Regions from separate parts of the Pseudomonas sp. GW821-FHT03A09 genome, predicted to be linked through region 3. Evidence: predicted binding sites of a transcription regulator. Region 3 holds the regulator's gene; each other region holds the start of a gene.
What was found. Region 3 encodes FliA, which starts transcription of late flagellar genes. Its sites were predicted from a motif close to CTAAAGTTTNNNNNNNNNNNGCCGNTAA; they were not measured.
Positions count from the first base shown of each region.

Region 1: the regulator FliA is predicted to act here: its motif matches at 1,537-1,564, upstream of motA (flagellar motor stator protein MotA).
Region 2: the regulator FliA is predicted to act here: its motif matches at 1,210-1,237, upstream of flgM (flagellar biosynthesis anti-sigma factor FlgM).
Region 4: the regulator FliA is predicted to act here: its motif matches at 1,620-1,647, upstream of AC07V4_RS04275 (methyl-accepting chemotaxis protein).

Region 1 is NZ_JBWKUX010000002.1:184,423-188,031, reverse strand. It holds gene AC07V4_RS03670 (HDOD domain-containing protein) at 1-1,465, opposite strand, end outside; gene motA (flagellar motor stator protein MotA) at 1,633-2,484, shown strand; gene motB (flagellar motor protein MotB) at 2,488-3,513, shown strand; gene rsgA (small ribosomal subunit biogenesis GTPase RsgA) at 3,563-3,609, opposite strand, start outside.
Region 2 is NZ_JBWKUX010000004.1:530,742-534,350, forward strand. It holds gene AC07V4_RS10290 (chemotaxis protein CheV) at 1-286, opposite strand, end outside; gene flgA (flagellar basal body P-ring formation chaperone FlgA) at 368-1,132, shown strand; gene flgM (flagellar biosynthesis anti-sigma factor FlgM) at 1,274-1,597, shown strand; gene AC07V4_RS10305 (flagella synthesis protein FlgN) at 1,646-2,116, shown strand; gene AC07V4_RS10310 (flagellar brake protein) at 2,213-2,962, shown strand; gene AC07V4_RS10315 (MFS transporter) at 3,024-3,609, opposite strand, start outside.
Region 3 is NZ_JBWKUX010000004.1:201,631-205,239, reverse strand. It holds gene flhF (flagellar biosynthesis GTPase FlhF) at 1-448, shown strand, start outside; gene fleN (flagellar synthesis regulator FleN) at 554-1,387, shown strand; gene fliA (RNA polymerase sigma factor FliA) at 1,384-2,124, shown strand; gene AC07V4_RS08790 (chemotaxis response regulator CheY) at 2,293-2,667, shown strand; gene AC07V4_RS08785 (protein phosphatase CheZ) at 2,686-3,474, shown strand; gene AC07V4_RS08780 (chemotaxis protein CheA) at 3,486-3,609, shown strand, end outside.
Region 4 is NZ_JBWKUX010000002.1:331,313-334,921, forward strand. It holds gene tatB (Sec-independent protein translocase protein TatB) at 1-23, shown strand, start outside; gene tatC (twin-arginine translocase subunit TatC) at 20-808, shown strand; gene AC07V4_RS04270 (16S rRNA (uracil(1498)-N(3))-methyltransferase) at 805-1,512, shown strand; gene AC07V4_RS04275 (methyl-accepting chemotaxis protein) at 1,690-3,606, shown strand.

The DNA of each region.
Region 1 (3,609 bases), on a different contig from region 3:
CGGTGGTTTCCGAGAATGGCCCGCCACCCTGGTCGGCGACCATCAGCATGACCACGCGGCCATTGCAGCTCAGGGATCGCAGCAACAGGTGCTCGCCGGTAAACAGGCGACGCAGGACCGGTGGCAGCAGCGCAGAGAACTGCGCATGGTTGTCGGGTGTGAGGCGTACCTGGGCGGATTTTTCCAGCAGGCGCTGCAGCAGCGTGCTGTTGACCACGTCCAGGCTCAGGTGCGCGGCATCCTTCGGCAGACCATCGGCTTGATGCACACGCAACGTACTCAAGGCGCGGTCTGCCATGAGCAGCAACACACGTTGCATACCGCTGGCCACCAAGGCTTCTTTGGCACAAGTAGTGAGGTGCATGGCGTTGGCGAAGCGGCTCGGTTCGACCAGCAGTTCGGTGCAACGCTTGCGCCACACGGCCAAGGCTTCGGCGGTGGGCGGCGGCGCGGGCAACAGGCCGCGATGGATCTTCTGCACATGCCACGGCCAGATAAGCGACAACGCCGGGTGCCATAGGTCAGGCATCAAGGTGTGGCGGGCGCTGATCACCGCTTGTTGGTGGACCTGTTGCTGTACGTCGCCCAGAGGTTCTTGCAGGTAGAGCGCAGTGAGGTATTGCCAGCGTTCTGTGTGCGGGCAGGTCCAGGACTCCTGGGCCGACAGTGCCAGGCCGTTGGCCAGCAGTACTGTATTGGCCGGCTGGTTCAGCCAGCGCCGCAGGTTGGGTTCGGCATCCAGCAGTTGCTGGTGGCGCAGCGCCTCGTCTTCGCGGGCGATATGCAGCGCTTTGACCAGCAGGCGCTGTTCGCTCAAGAGCAGGTGGTAGCCTTGGGACACCCAGATCGGCAAGTGCCAGGCTTCGGTCAAGCCAAGGCACAAATCCAACAGTCGTACGCCGAACAGCTCATGCTCGACCTGGTGCGCCGACTGGCCCTTGTGAATCACCCGCAACTCCCATTTTTCCAGGAGTTTGGGATAAGCGACGGCCATCGGCCACAACGGCGACAGAAACAGCAGGCTGCCCCAGTGAATGTCTTGCCACAAACGCGCCAGGCGGCTGCCGAACAAACCGTTGGCTTGCTGCGAGGCGTGCTGGCTCACCAGCAACAATTGGCGCAACGCCACGGGAATTTCCTGAGCGGGCACCGAGGGCAGGCGCGCCAGCAGTTCTTCAGCGCGCTTGAGGCCGAGGCGGTTGAGCGCCACTTCAAGGTTTTCCGCCGGCTCTGCCATGCTGCCGTGGGTGTGGCTGTTGGCCTCGCGCATCACGCTGAGTACCAGCGCCGGGCTGTTTTGCATCAGCTCGGCAATATCTCGTAATGAACTGCGGCTGTCGCGAATGGCTTTGCACACACGTTCATGGCTGGCTTGGGGAACAGGCAGCGGCACCTCATCCAGGCGCTTGATCCAAGCGGCGAGGGTGGTGGGTTTTGTAGTTGGGACTGTCGTTTCATTAGCCATGATTGGGGCGCGATCATCACTTGCATTCAACACGCCCGGAACGGGCCGAATTGGCTTTTCGCCTTAACGGGCTATAGTCTGGCGCAGTTTTGCCGATAAGTAGAACAAGAGTTTTTCAGCTGCACCCACTATGTCCATGAACCCGACGGCGCAAGTACCAATCTCCTATGGCTAAAATTATCGGCATCATCGTCGTCATCGCAAGCGTGCTCGGTGGGTACGTCCTGTCCCACGGTAAAATTGCCGCATTGATCCAGCCCTTCGAAGTGCTGATTATCGGCGGCGCTGCGTTTGGTGCTTTCTTGCAGGCCAACCCCGGCTACATGACCATGCACGTGATCAAGAAGTCGCTGGGCATGTTCAGCTCGCGCTTCTCCCACACCTTCTACCTGGAAGTGCTGGGCCTGATCTACGAGATCCTCAACAAGAGCCGCCGCGAAGGCATGATGGCCATCGAAGGCGATATCGAAGACGCTGCTGCCAGCCCGATTTTCGCCAAGTACCCGGCCGTGCTCAAAGATGAGCGCATGACGGCCTACATCTGTGACTACCTGCGCATCATGTCCTCCGGCAACATGGCCCCCCATGAGCTGGAAGGCCTGTTCGACATGGAGCTGTTCAGCCTCAAGGAAGAACTCGAACATCCTTCCCACGCCGTCACTGGCATTGCCGACGGTATGCCGGGTTTCGGTATCGTCGCGGCAGTACTCGGTATCGTGGTGACCATGGCTTCCTTGGGCGAAGGCGACCAGAAGGCCATCGGCATGCACGTGGGTGCGGCTCTGGTGGGTACCTTCTTCGGTATTCTCGCGGCCTACGGTTTCTTTGGCCCGCTGGCGACTTCCCTGGCCCATGACGCCAAGGAAGAAGTGAATCTCTACGAGGCGATCAAGGCGTGCCTGGTGGCTTCGGCCTCCGGTATGCCGCCGTCGCTGGCGGTGGAGTTCGGGCGCAAGGTGCTGTACCCGAAACATCGCCCAAGTTTTGCCGAGCTGGAACAAGCGGTTCGCGGTCGCTAAGCCATGGAAAACAACCAGCCGATAATCATCAAGCGCGTCAAGCGCTTCGCTGCGGGGCATCATGGCGGCGCCTGGAAAATCGCCTTCGCCGACTTTGCGACGGCGATGATGGCGTTCTTCCTGGTGCTGTGGCTGATGTCCACCGCCACACCGGAACAAAAGATCGCCATTGCCGGTTACTTCAAAGACCCGATTGGTTTCTCGGAAAGTGGTACGCCTTTTGTGATCGACCTGGGCGGCTCGCCGCAGTTGGCGCCTGAGCGCACCATCAACCCGGAGGTCAAGACCGAAGCTCCTCAGGAAAAGATTCCAGTCGAGCGCGACACCGTCGAGGCCATGGCTGAGCAAGTCGAACAGGAACGTCTGGAATTGCTGCTGAAGGAGTTGCAGACCAAGGTTGAGGAAAACCCGCAACTGCTGAAGTTCAAGGACCAGATCTCCTTCGAAATCACGCCTGAGGGCTTGCGTATCCAGATCACTGACGCCGCCAACCGGCCGATGTTCGACTCCGGCAGCGCACGCTTGAAGCCGTATTTCGAAGACATCCTGCTGGCCATGGCCGACACCATCAAGGCGGTGCCGAACAAGATCAGTATTAGTGGCCACACCGATGCCAAGCCGTATGCGGGCCAGGGCGACTTCGGTAACTGGGAACTCTCGGCCAACCGTGCCAACGCCGCACGCCGCGCGCTGGTGGCTGGCAGCTACCCGGACCCGCAAGTGGCGCGAGTGGTGGGGTTTGCTTCCTCGCAGTTGTTTGATTCCGCGGACCCGTTCAACCCGGTCAATCGCCGGATTGATATCGTGGTGCTGACCAAAAAGGCTCAGCGTGCGATTGAGGGTGATCAAGGGGCCAAACCAGCACCGGTCCAAGGCGACGGCGCACCGGGTGAAGTGCCGGCGGATCCGAACGCTCTTCCACCAGAGCAGGAGCCGTTGCCGCCCCATGAACTGCGGCAGAAGCTGAACCTGTTTGATGACGGTGGGATGAAGGATCCTACGGTGCCTGCGCCGGCACCCGGATCGTAATCCACATACAAAAAGGCCGCGATGATCGCGGCCTTTTGGTAGGGGCAGTTTAGTAACTGCTCTCAGGCAAGCTCGCAATAATCGAACGATAGCTGT
Region 2 (3,609 bases), 330 kb from region 3:
CGGTGATGATCACGAACGGGCTTTCACGGTCCTGCAAACCGGAGGATCCCGTGGCCATGGCCAGGTCGAGAATCGGAATGGTCGCACCACGGATGTTGGCCACGCCACACACCACCGGGCTCGACTTGGGCATGATGGTCAGCTTGGGACACTGCAGCACTTCCCGCACTTTAAACACGTTGATGCCATATAGCTGCTTGCCGTCCAGGCGAAAAAGCAACAACTCCAGGCGATTCTGCCCTACCAGCTGTGTCCGCTGGTTTACTGAATCCATTACTCCTGCCATGCCCAGACTCCTACGTTAAAACCTTTGGGGGTGCGACGCGCACCCAACACTAAACGGCACGAGCTTTGCTATTTATTGGCTATGAACATTAAAACGACAGTTTCCCGACGCCACGGCTCCCCACGCTACGGCAGATTGCTCTGCGCCTTGCTGACGCTACTTGCCTTGGGCTCGAGCGCCACGGCCCGCGCAGATAATGTCACCTTGCCTGATCTCCTTATCGGCGTCACTCAAGGCTTTCTTGAGTTCACTGTAGAAGATTATCTGGCGACGACCCAGACGCCGGGCCGTTATGAAATCCAGGTCAACCAGTTAGACCCGCGCCTACGCATGCCAATGTGCGACAAGGAATTGACAGCCACCCTGGAAAGCCCTGCTCAGCCCATCGGGCGTGTGACGGTAAAAGTGCGCTGCGAGGGCTCATCCCCCTGGACGGTGTTCGTTCCCGCCCAGGTCAAGCTGTTCCGTGACGTGGTAGTCGTTACCCGCCCCCTGAAGCGCACCGGCATTATTGGTGTTGAAGACATTGCCCTGCGTGAGCGAGATATCGGCCTGATCAATCAGGGCTACCTGACCTCACTGGACCAGGCGATAGGGCAGAAACTTACCCGACCAATGGTCACCGACCAGGTCATCACGCTTGTCCATTTAGAGCAAGCAGAGGTCATCCGCAAAGGTGATCAGGTGGTGATTTCCGCCAGCAGCGGCGCGCTGAGCGTGAAGATGCCGGGAGAAGCACTGTCCAACGGCGGCATGAGCGAACAGATCAGGGTCAAAAACCTTAATTCCAACCGTGTGATCAAGGCGCGAGTGACAGCACCAGGCCAAGTCGAGGTAGCGTTATAGTTCGCTGGTGTGAAACGCTAGCTTTTCCTACACTGTGCGTTGGATGTGGACCTGTACAGGTTTATTGTCAATCGCGCCTAAAGTTTGTCCGGGTATGGCCGAAAACATGGCAAGCGTCCAAATACCCAGAGGTTTTTTAACATGGTCATTGATTTCAGTCGTTTGAATAACACCCCGGCTTTGCCCGGCTCTACGCGCACCAGCGGTGCGAAGGACAGTGTAGAAGCCAAACCCCAGCCTGCGCCCGCCAAGGCAGAACAGGCCGGTGCCAGCCAGAGTGGGGAATCGGTACACCTGAGCAATGAGGCTCAACAGTTGCAGAAGGTCACTGACTCGCTGCGTGATCAACCGGTTGTCAATAAAGCCCGCGTGGCCGAGTTGAAACAGGCTATCGCCGATGGCAGCTATAAAGTCGACAGCAACCGTGTAGCCAGCAAGCTGCTTAACTTCGAAGCCGAGCGCTAGGCAAAGGCCTGCGCAGGGCTTTTGGACGCTTAAAACCCAAGGCCAGCCATGCACCACGACGAACATTTGCTCCAACTGATCATTGATGATCTGGCGCCGACGCAACATTTGCTCGAGCTGCTCAAAGAAGAATCCCTGGCTCTCTACGGCCGGGACATGCGCTTGCTGGAAGAGATCCTGGCACGCAAACAGTCGCTGATTGTGCTGCTTGAACAGCACGGCAAGAAGCGCAGCGAAATTCTCCTCAGTCTGGGCCTGCCAGCTGATCACGACGGACTTGCCCAACTGGCCAGCCACTCCTCGGTCGGCGACCAACTGCTGGCGCAGAGCAGCGCGCTCAATCAATTGCTCGCCCAGTGCCAGGAAGCCAACCTGCTCAACGGTCAGTCGATCCAGCTTCAGCAAGCCACGACCGCCAACCAGCTGCGTATACTCCATGGCGGAGAGCCTCCGGCCCTCTACAACGCCCAGGGGTCCACATCACGCCTGGTCAAACCAAGCACCCGCAGCCAAGCCTGACACTGGTTTACCGCGCGACCTATCCAAGGCGCGCCACATGCTGGCAAAATGCCGGTTCTTGCGTGTAGTCGTATTTTGCCTGGAGATGGAAGAACCGTGTTCAACGCCCTTAATGCGGAAGATGCCCCGCAGCCACCCAAGGTCCTCACCACGCCTCTGGAAATCGCCGGCACTTTGCGGATGCTGCAGGAAAGCCATGACCCGCTGATCATCACCTTCCACGAACGCAGCCAGCGCTTCCAAAGTTATCTGGTAGACATTGAGCGGGACAGCAAGACGCTGGCCCTGGACGAAATGATTCCCCGTGACGGCGAACGCTACCTCGAAAATGGCGAACCGTTCCGTATCGAAGGCTTCCATGAAGGTGTACGGGTTGCCTGGGAAAGCAACGGCACGTTGACCATCAGCGAGAAAGATGGCCACCGCATCTATACCGGAAGCATGCCTGACGAGGTGGTCTACCATCAGCGACGCAATGCCTTCCGGGCCGCGTTGAAGCTGGCGCAGTTGGTGAATATCGAGTTGGGTGGCGAAAAACTCAAGGCACCGATCAGTGGCAAGTTGCTGGATATCTCCGCCACCGGCTGCAAGCTGCGCTTTGAAGGCGATATCTCCGAGCGCCTGCAATTGGGCCAGGTCTATGATCGCTTTATCGCCGCTCTCCCGTTTGGCAGCATGAGCACCTCCGTGGAACTGCGCTACCTGCACTTCGAAGACAAGATCAACACCACGTTCGCCGGTGTGCGCTTCCATAACATGAGCGGCCTGGTGCAGCGCCAGGTAGAACGATTTGTGTATCAGCTACAGCGTGAAGCGCGACGCTTCGACAAAGATGACGATTTTTAAGCATTAACACTCGCATCAAAAAAAACGGGCAGATCCTGATGGGATCTGCCCGTTTTTGCTTTCAGGGGCGCGCCCTGCTCAGGTCATGCGGATGATCGTCCGGGTCCGGATGCTCTGGCGGTGTATCAGGTGTGGCCTCTTCAACGGGTGCTTCCGAATTGGCTTCAGGCTCCGTTACGGTGGTTTGCATCTGCTCCTGCACCACCGCTTCATCGACACGTGGATCCAACGCAGCCACCAATGGTGAACTGGACATACTGTCGGGCATCGCCACGTGATGCAGCGGGGCGTCATCAACCTGATGCAAGTTAGTCACTGCCTTCGGCCGGATACGCCACACCAGTATCAACGCGCACAGACTGAAAAATGCGTACAGCATGTGGCTGCCGAACAACTTCATTACCACACCTGCCAGCAGGGGCCCGACGCTGGCGCCAATGCCATAGGTCACCAGCAACATGGCTGTCAGCGATACTCGACGATCACCCTCTACATGGTCATTGGAAAACGCCACGGCCAGTGGGTAAAGGCAGAATTGCACCAGCGAACACAGGAATCCCGCGACAAACAGCACTTCCAACGGCACTTGGGTCATGATCGCCAGCGGCAGGGCAGTCACTGCCAGGCAAAGTGCGAAACAGCGAATC
Region 3 (3,609 bases):
CCTCGACCCGCTGCTGCGCAAGCGCGTGGTGTTGATCGACACGGCTGGCCTGCAAGCCAGCGATCCGGCCCTGCGCATGCAACTCGAAAGCCTGGCCGGGCGTGGCATCAAGTCGAAAAACTACCTGGTGCTTGCAACCACCAGCCAGAAACAGGTTCTTACCGCTGCGTATCACAGCTACAAGCGCTGCGGCCTGGCCGGCTGCATCCTCACCAAGCTCGATGAAACCGCGAGCCTGGGCGAGGTGTTGAGCTTGGCCATCAGTCATGAGTTACCGGTCGCCTACCTGACCGACGGCCCGCGGATTCCAGATGATTTGCATCTGCCGCGTCGTCATCAGTTGGTCAGCCGTGCTGTCAGTGTGCAAATGCAAGAAGAGCCTAGCGAGGAAGCGATGGCCGATATGTTCGCCGATCTCTACCACAACCCGGCAAAACGGGTCGGTTGAGACAGGATGAGCGCCGTGAAATGTATCTACATTGATGGTCTGCAAGCGATTCACGCGGCCAAGCCATGTAGCCTGCGTCTAAGCAAGACAAGGTAAAGAAATAAAATGGGCAGCATGCATCCCGTACAGGTGATCGCGGTGACCGGCGGCAAAGGTGGCGTCGGGAAAACTAACGTGTCAGTGAATTTGTCCCTGGCCCTGGCAGAGCTTGGCCGTCGCGTCATGCTGCTGGATGCTGACCTGGGCTTGGCGAACGTGGACGTTCTGCTGGGGCTGACACCCAAACATACCCTCGCCGATGTGATCGAGGGCCGTTGCGAGCTGCGCGATGTGCTGCTGCAGGGCCCCGGTGGCATTCGTATCGTGCCGGCCGCCTCGGGCACTCAGAGCATGGTGCACCTGAGCCCGGCGCAGCATGCCGGCCTGATCCAGGCCTTCAGCGATATCGGCGACAACCTCGACGTGCTGGTGATCGACACCGCCGCCGGGATCGGCGAGTCCGTGGTCAGTTTCGTGCGCGCCGCGCAAGAAGTGCTGCTGGTGGTTTGCGACGAACCCACCTCGATCACCGACGCCTACGCCCTGATCAAACTGCTTAACCGCGACTACGGCATGAACCGCTTCCGCGTGCTGGCCAATATGGCCCAAAGCCCGCAGGAAGGCCGAAACCTGTTCGCCAAGTTGACCAAGGTCACGGATCGCTTCCTCGATGTCGCTTTACAATACGTCGGCGCAGTTCCTTATGACGAGTGTGTGCGCAAGGCTGTGCAAAAGCAGCGTGCAGTCTATGAAGCGTTCCCTCGTTCGAAGTGCGCACTGGCGTTCAAGGCTATTGCCCAGAAGGTCGATACCTGGCCGTTGCCTGCCAACCCGCGGGGGCATCTGGAGTTTTTCGTCGAGCGATTGGTGCATCAGACGAGCGCAGGACCGGTGCTATGACATCCAGCGGCTACAACCTTTACAAAAAGTCAGCACGTGACAGCCAAGGCGAATTGATCGAGCGCTATGCGCCTTTGGTCAAGCGCATTGCCTACCACTTGCTGGCGCGCTTGCCGGCCAGCGTGCAGGTGGAAGACCTGATCCAGGCTGGCATGATCGGCCTGCTCGAAGTGTCGACCAAATACGACGCGAGCAAGGGTGCGAGTTTCGAGACGTATGCGGGTATCCGTATCCGTGGCGCGATGCTCGATGAAGTGCGTAAAGGGGATTGGGCGCCGCGTTCGGTACACCGCAACACGCGAATGGTCAGCGATGCAATTCGCGCAATTGAAGCAAAAACAGGCCGTGACGCTAAAGATCATGAAGTTGCGGCCGAACTCCAATTGAGTCTCGATGATTACTACGGGATTTTGAACGATACCTTGGGCAGCCGCCTGTTCAGTTTCGACGACCTGTTGCAGGACGGCGAACACGAAGGGCTGCACGAGGACGGCGCGAGTGCACATCTCGAGCCGTCGCGCGACCTGGAAGATGAACGTTTCCAGGGGGCGTTGGCGGACGCGATTGCCAATTTGCCGGAGCGTGAGCGACTGGTGCTGGCGCTGTACTACGACGAAGAGCTGAACCTCAAGGAAATCGGTGAGGTCCTGGGGGTCAGCGAATCGCGTGTCAGCCAATTGCATAGCCAGTGCGCGGCCCGCTTGCGGGGGCGATTGGGAGAGTGGCGCGCGCGCTGACAGGCAGTGTGGGGACACTGCAGACGCTACCGACCTTGCCCCTGGCGAGGCCGGGTTCGTTCCGTGGTGCCCTGGGCAGTCCTTTTTGTGTAACGCCTGTTGATTGAAATGGCGCGTCCAGGTGCTGGGCGCGTTTAAGACTGCTTGGAGGTCGAATTGGACAAGAACATGAAAATCCTCATCGTTGATGATTTCTCAACGATGCGGCGGATCATAAAAAACCTGTTGCGTGACCTTGGGTTCACCAACACGGTCGAGGCGGATGACGGCATTACGGCGATTCCGATCCTCAACAGCGGGAGCATCGACTTTCTGGTAACCGACTGGAACATGCCGGGCATGACCGGTATCGACCTGCTGCGCCACGTGCGCGCCGACGAAAAACTGCGCAGCCTGCCTGTGCTGATGGTGACCGCTGAAGCCAAGCGTGAGCAGATCATCGAAGCCGCCCAAGCCGGGGTCAACGGTTACGTGGTCAAGCCATTCACGGCGCTGGCCTTGAAAGAGAAGATCGAAAAAATCTTCGAACGCATCGGTCATTGATGCTGCCACGGGGGAGCTATGGAGCATAACGAAACGTCACAGGGAGACTTCGAGTCGACCCTGAAAAAGCATGCTCACCAGTTGGTCGACAGCCTGGAAAAAGGCCAGTTCGGCGACGCGGTGCAGTTAATCCATGAGCTCAACCAGACCCGTGACCGCGGCCTGTATCAGGAAGTGGGCAAGCTGACGCGTGAGCTGCACAGTGCAATCGTCAATTTTCAGATTGACCCGCACATGCCCCAGGCCGAAGAGATTTCGCAAATCACCGATGCCACCGAACGCCTGTCCTACGTGGTCAGGCTGACTGAGGCGGCGGCCAACCGCACCATGGATCTGGTGGAAAACGCCACGCCTCTGGTCAACGGTATGGCCAATGAAGCCCAGGCCCTGAGCGTTGACTGGGGTCGCTTCATGCGTCGGGAAGTGGGCGCGGAAGAGTTTCGTGAATTGGCGCGTCGTGTTGAGGGTTTTCTGTCGCGCAGTGAGCAGGAAAACCGCACGGTTTCCAGCAACCTCAACGACATTCTGTTGGCTCAGGATTACCAGGACCTTACCGGCCAGGTGATCAAGCGCGTGACCCAATTGGTCACGGAAGTGGAAAGCAACCTGCTCAAATTGGTGCTGATGGCCGGCCAGGTTGACCGTTTTGCCGGTATCGAACATGACCGCGCAGCGATCCTCTCGGAAAAAGATCCACAAAAACATCTCGCCAAGGGTGAAGGTCCGCAGATTCATGCCGATAAACGTGAAGACGTTGTATCCGGGCAAGACGACGTAGACGATTTGCTGTCCAGTTTAGGCTTCTAAGGAGCACCCACATGAGCTTCGGCGCCGATGAAGAAATCCTTCAGGATTTCCTTGTAGAGGCCGGCGAAATTTTAGAGCAACTGTCCGAGCAACTGGTCGAGCTGGAAAGCCGTCCGGATGATGCGAACCTGCTCA
Region 4 (3,609 bases), on a different contig from region 3:
CATTGCCGCCGCGAGCCCCATGAGCGCTGATAAACCGGAAAACGACCAGCACATGCCGCTGGTCTCGCACCTCACCGAGCTGCGTACCCGCCTGCTGCGTTGCGTAGCGGCCATCTTCATCATCTTTGCCGGGCTGTTCGCCTTTACCCAGCAGATCTATACCTTCGTCTCCACGCCATTGCGCCAGTACTTGCCGGCAGGCGCGACGATGATCGCCACCGATGTGTCGTCGCCGTTCCTCACGCCGCTGAAGCTGACCATGATGGTCTCGCTGTTCCTGGCGATCCCGGTGATCCTGCATCAGATCTGGGGCTTTATCGCGCCGGGCCTGTACAAGCATGAGAAGCGCATCGCCGTACCGTTGCTGGTGTCGAGCATCCTGCTGTTCTACACCGGCATGGCGTTCGCCTACTTCCTGGTGTTTCCGCTGATCTTCAAATTCTTCGCCGCCGCCACCCCGGCCGGCGTGGAGATGATGACCGACATCACCAGTTACCTCGACTTCGTGATGACGCTGTTCTTTGCCTTTGGCGTGGCCTTCGAAATTCCGGTGGCCGTAGTGCTGCTGGTATGGATCGGTGTGGTCGACGTCAAATACCTGCGCAAGATCCGCCCGTACGTGATCATTGGCTGCTTTGTGGTCGGTATGATCCTGACCCCACCGGATATCTTCTCGCAGACCTTGCTGGCCGTTCCGATGTGGATGTTGTTCGAAATCGGCATCCTGTTCGGCAGCCTGGTGAGCAAGCGCGGCGAGCACCCGGATGACCAAACCGACGACGACCAGCCGCCGGCGACCCAGCCGTGAACCTGCTGCTACTAGAAGAGGCCGACTTTATCGCGGCCGACCGAGTGGTCCTGCGTGATCGCCGCCTGGTGCACATGCAGGAAGTTCACCGTGCCGCCGTCGGCGACAGCCTGCGCGTCGGCCGCATCGGCGGGCTGATGGGCAATGCGCAATTGCTGCGCCTGGAAGCGGCTGAAGCCGAGCTGCAAGTCAGCTTCGACCAGCCGCCGCCGGCCAAGCTGCCCCTGACGCTGTTACTGGCCCTGCCACGCCCGAAAATGCTGCGCCGAGTGCTGCAAACCGTCGCGGCCATGGGCGTGCCGAAAGTGGTGCTGATCAACAGCTACCGCGTGGAAAAAAGTTTCTGGCAAACCCCGTTCCTGGAACCTGAAGCCATTCGTGAGCAATTGATTCTGGGCCTGGAACAGGCGCGAGATACGGTGCTGCCCGAGATCATTATCGAAAAACGCTTCAAGCCGTTCGTTGAAGACCGTTTGCCGGCCATGACCGCAGGCACCCTGGGCCTGATCGGCCATCCCGGTGATTACCCGGCCTGCCCGCGTGGGCTGGATGAAGCGGTCACGCTAGCCATTGGCCCCGAGGGAGGCTGGATTCCCTACGAAGTGGACCTGCTGACCAAGGCCGGCTTGCAGCCCGTGCAACTGGGTGCACGCATCCTGCGGGTCGAAACCGCCGTCACCGCCCTGCTCGCCCGCCTGTTCTAAACACTGTGGGAGGGGGCTTGCCCCCGATAGCGTCGGGTCAGCCAACACTTCTAGTACTGAGCCACCGCCATCGGGAGCAAGCCCCCTCCCACACTGGTGCAGCTTCGCTACAGAATCCCCAATGCAGGCCGATAACCTTTGAATAAGTCCAAGCCTTGTTCCAAAGGAGATCGCAGCATGTATCGTTGGTTAGCCGCAAAACTGGGGAATGTGAGCGTCAATCGCAAGCTGAGCATTGGCTTTGGCTTGGTGTTGATCCTGACGCTGTTGATCACCTTCACCGGCTGGACCGGCCTCGGCGACGTGATCAGCCGCGGCGACAAGCTGGGTTTTATCTCCAGCCTCAACAGCCTGACCAAAGACCTGCGACTGGCACGCCTGGACTTCGAGATGCGTCGCGGCGAGCAAGGCACGGATGCGGTCAATGGCCTGCTCACGCAGTTGGACAGTGGCCTGAAAACCGCCGAAGCCCTGATCGAACAGCCCGACGACAAGGCCCTGGTCGAGCAACAACTGGAAGCCCTGAATCAATTTAAAAAGGCCTTCGCCGCCATGGTCCAGGCCGGTCTCAAGCGCGAAGGCGCCCGCAGCCAACTGGGCGATACCGCCGACAATGCCGTGGCCAAGATCAACGAGATCGAAAAAACCTTGCTGCAGGGCGACAGCGTCGCCCAATTCAATAGCGTGGTGGACTTGAGCAAGCTGATCCAGCAATCGCGCTTCCAGGTTCGCGGCTACACCTACAGCGGCAAGACGGAAGCCGAACAGCCAGCCCTGGATGCCATCGACAACGCCCTGAAAAAAATCAGCGAACTGCAAGGCCAACTACCGGCGCCGTACCAGGCGAACCTGCAAGAATCCGGCGTGTCACTGCAAGCCTATCGCGCTGCCGTCAGCCAGTATCGTGACTCCCAGGTCGCCAGCGCGGCAGCCTTGGCGACGATGAACGCCCAAGGCGACATCCTGCTGAGCCACAGCGAAAAACTCACCACGTCGCAAACGGCAGTGCGTGATGCTGACGCGGCGCAGGCCAAACAACTGTTGCTGCTGGCCACCGTGTTGGCGTTGGTTTTCGGTATGGTCGCCGCCTGGGCCATCACCCGCCAGATCGTCATCCCATTGAACCAGACCCTCAAAGTCGCAGAGCGCGTGGCCTCTGGCGACCTGAGCCACAACCTCGACTCTTTGCGCCAAGACGAATTGGGCCAATTGCAACGCGCCATGCAAAGCATGACCGTGGGCCTGCGCGAGCTGATCGGCGGCATCAGCGACGGCGTGACACAGATCGCCAGCGCCGCCGAGCAGCTGTCAGCCGTGACCGAACAGACCAGCGCCGGGGTCAACAGCCAGAAGGTCGAAACCGACCAGGTGGCCACCGCCATGAACGAAATGGCCGCTACCGTGCAGGAAGTGGCGCGTAACGCCGAAGAAGCCTCCGAAGCCGCCGTGGCCGCTGACCAACAGGCCCGTGAAGGCGACAAGGTAGTCGGTGAAGCCATTGCCCAGATCGAACGCCTGGCCAGCGAAGTCGGCAACTCCACGGCGGCCATGGGCAATCTGAAGCGCGAAAGCGACAAGATCGGCAGCGTGCTCGATGTGATCAAGTCGGTGGCCCAACAAACCAACCTGCTCGCGCTGAACGCGGCGATTGAAGCCGCACGCGCGGGTGAGGCCGGACGCGGTTTCGCGGTGGTGGCTGATGAAGTGCGCAGCCTGGCCCAGCGCACCCAGAAGTCCACCGAAGAGATCGAAGAGCTGATCGTCGGCCTGCAAGGCGGCACCCAGCATGTGGCAACCATCATGGACAACAGCCGCAGCCTGACCGACAGCAGCGTCGAGCTGACCCGCCGCGCAGGCAGCGCCTTGGCGAGCATCACCCGCACGGTCTCGACCATCCAGGCGATGAACTCGCAGATCGCCACCGCCGCCGAACAACAAAGCGCCGTGGCCGAGGAGATCAACCGCAGCGTGCTGAACGTGCGCGACGTGTCGGAGCAAACGTCGTCGGCCAGTGAAGAGACCGCCGCATCCAGTGCAGAACTGGCGCGCCTGGGCATCTATTTGCAGACCTTGGTCGGGCGCTTCCGCGTCTGAGCT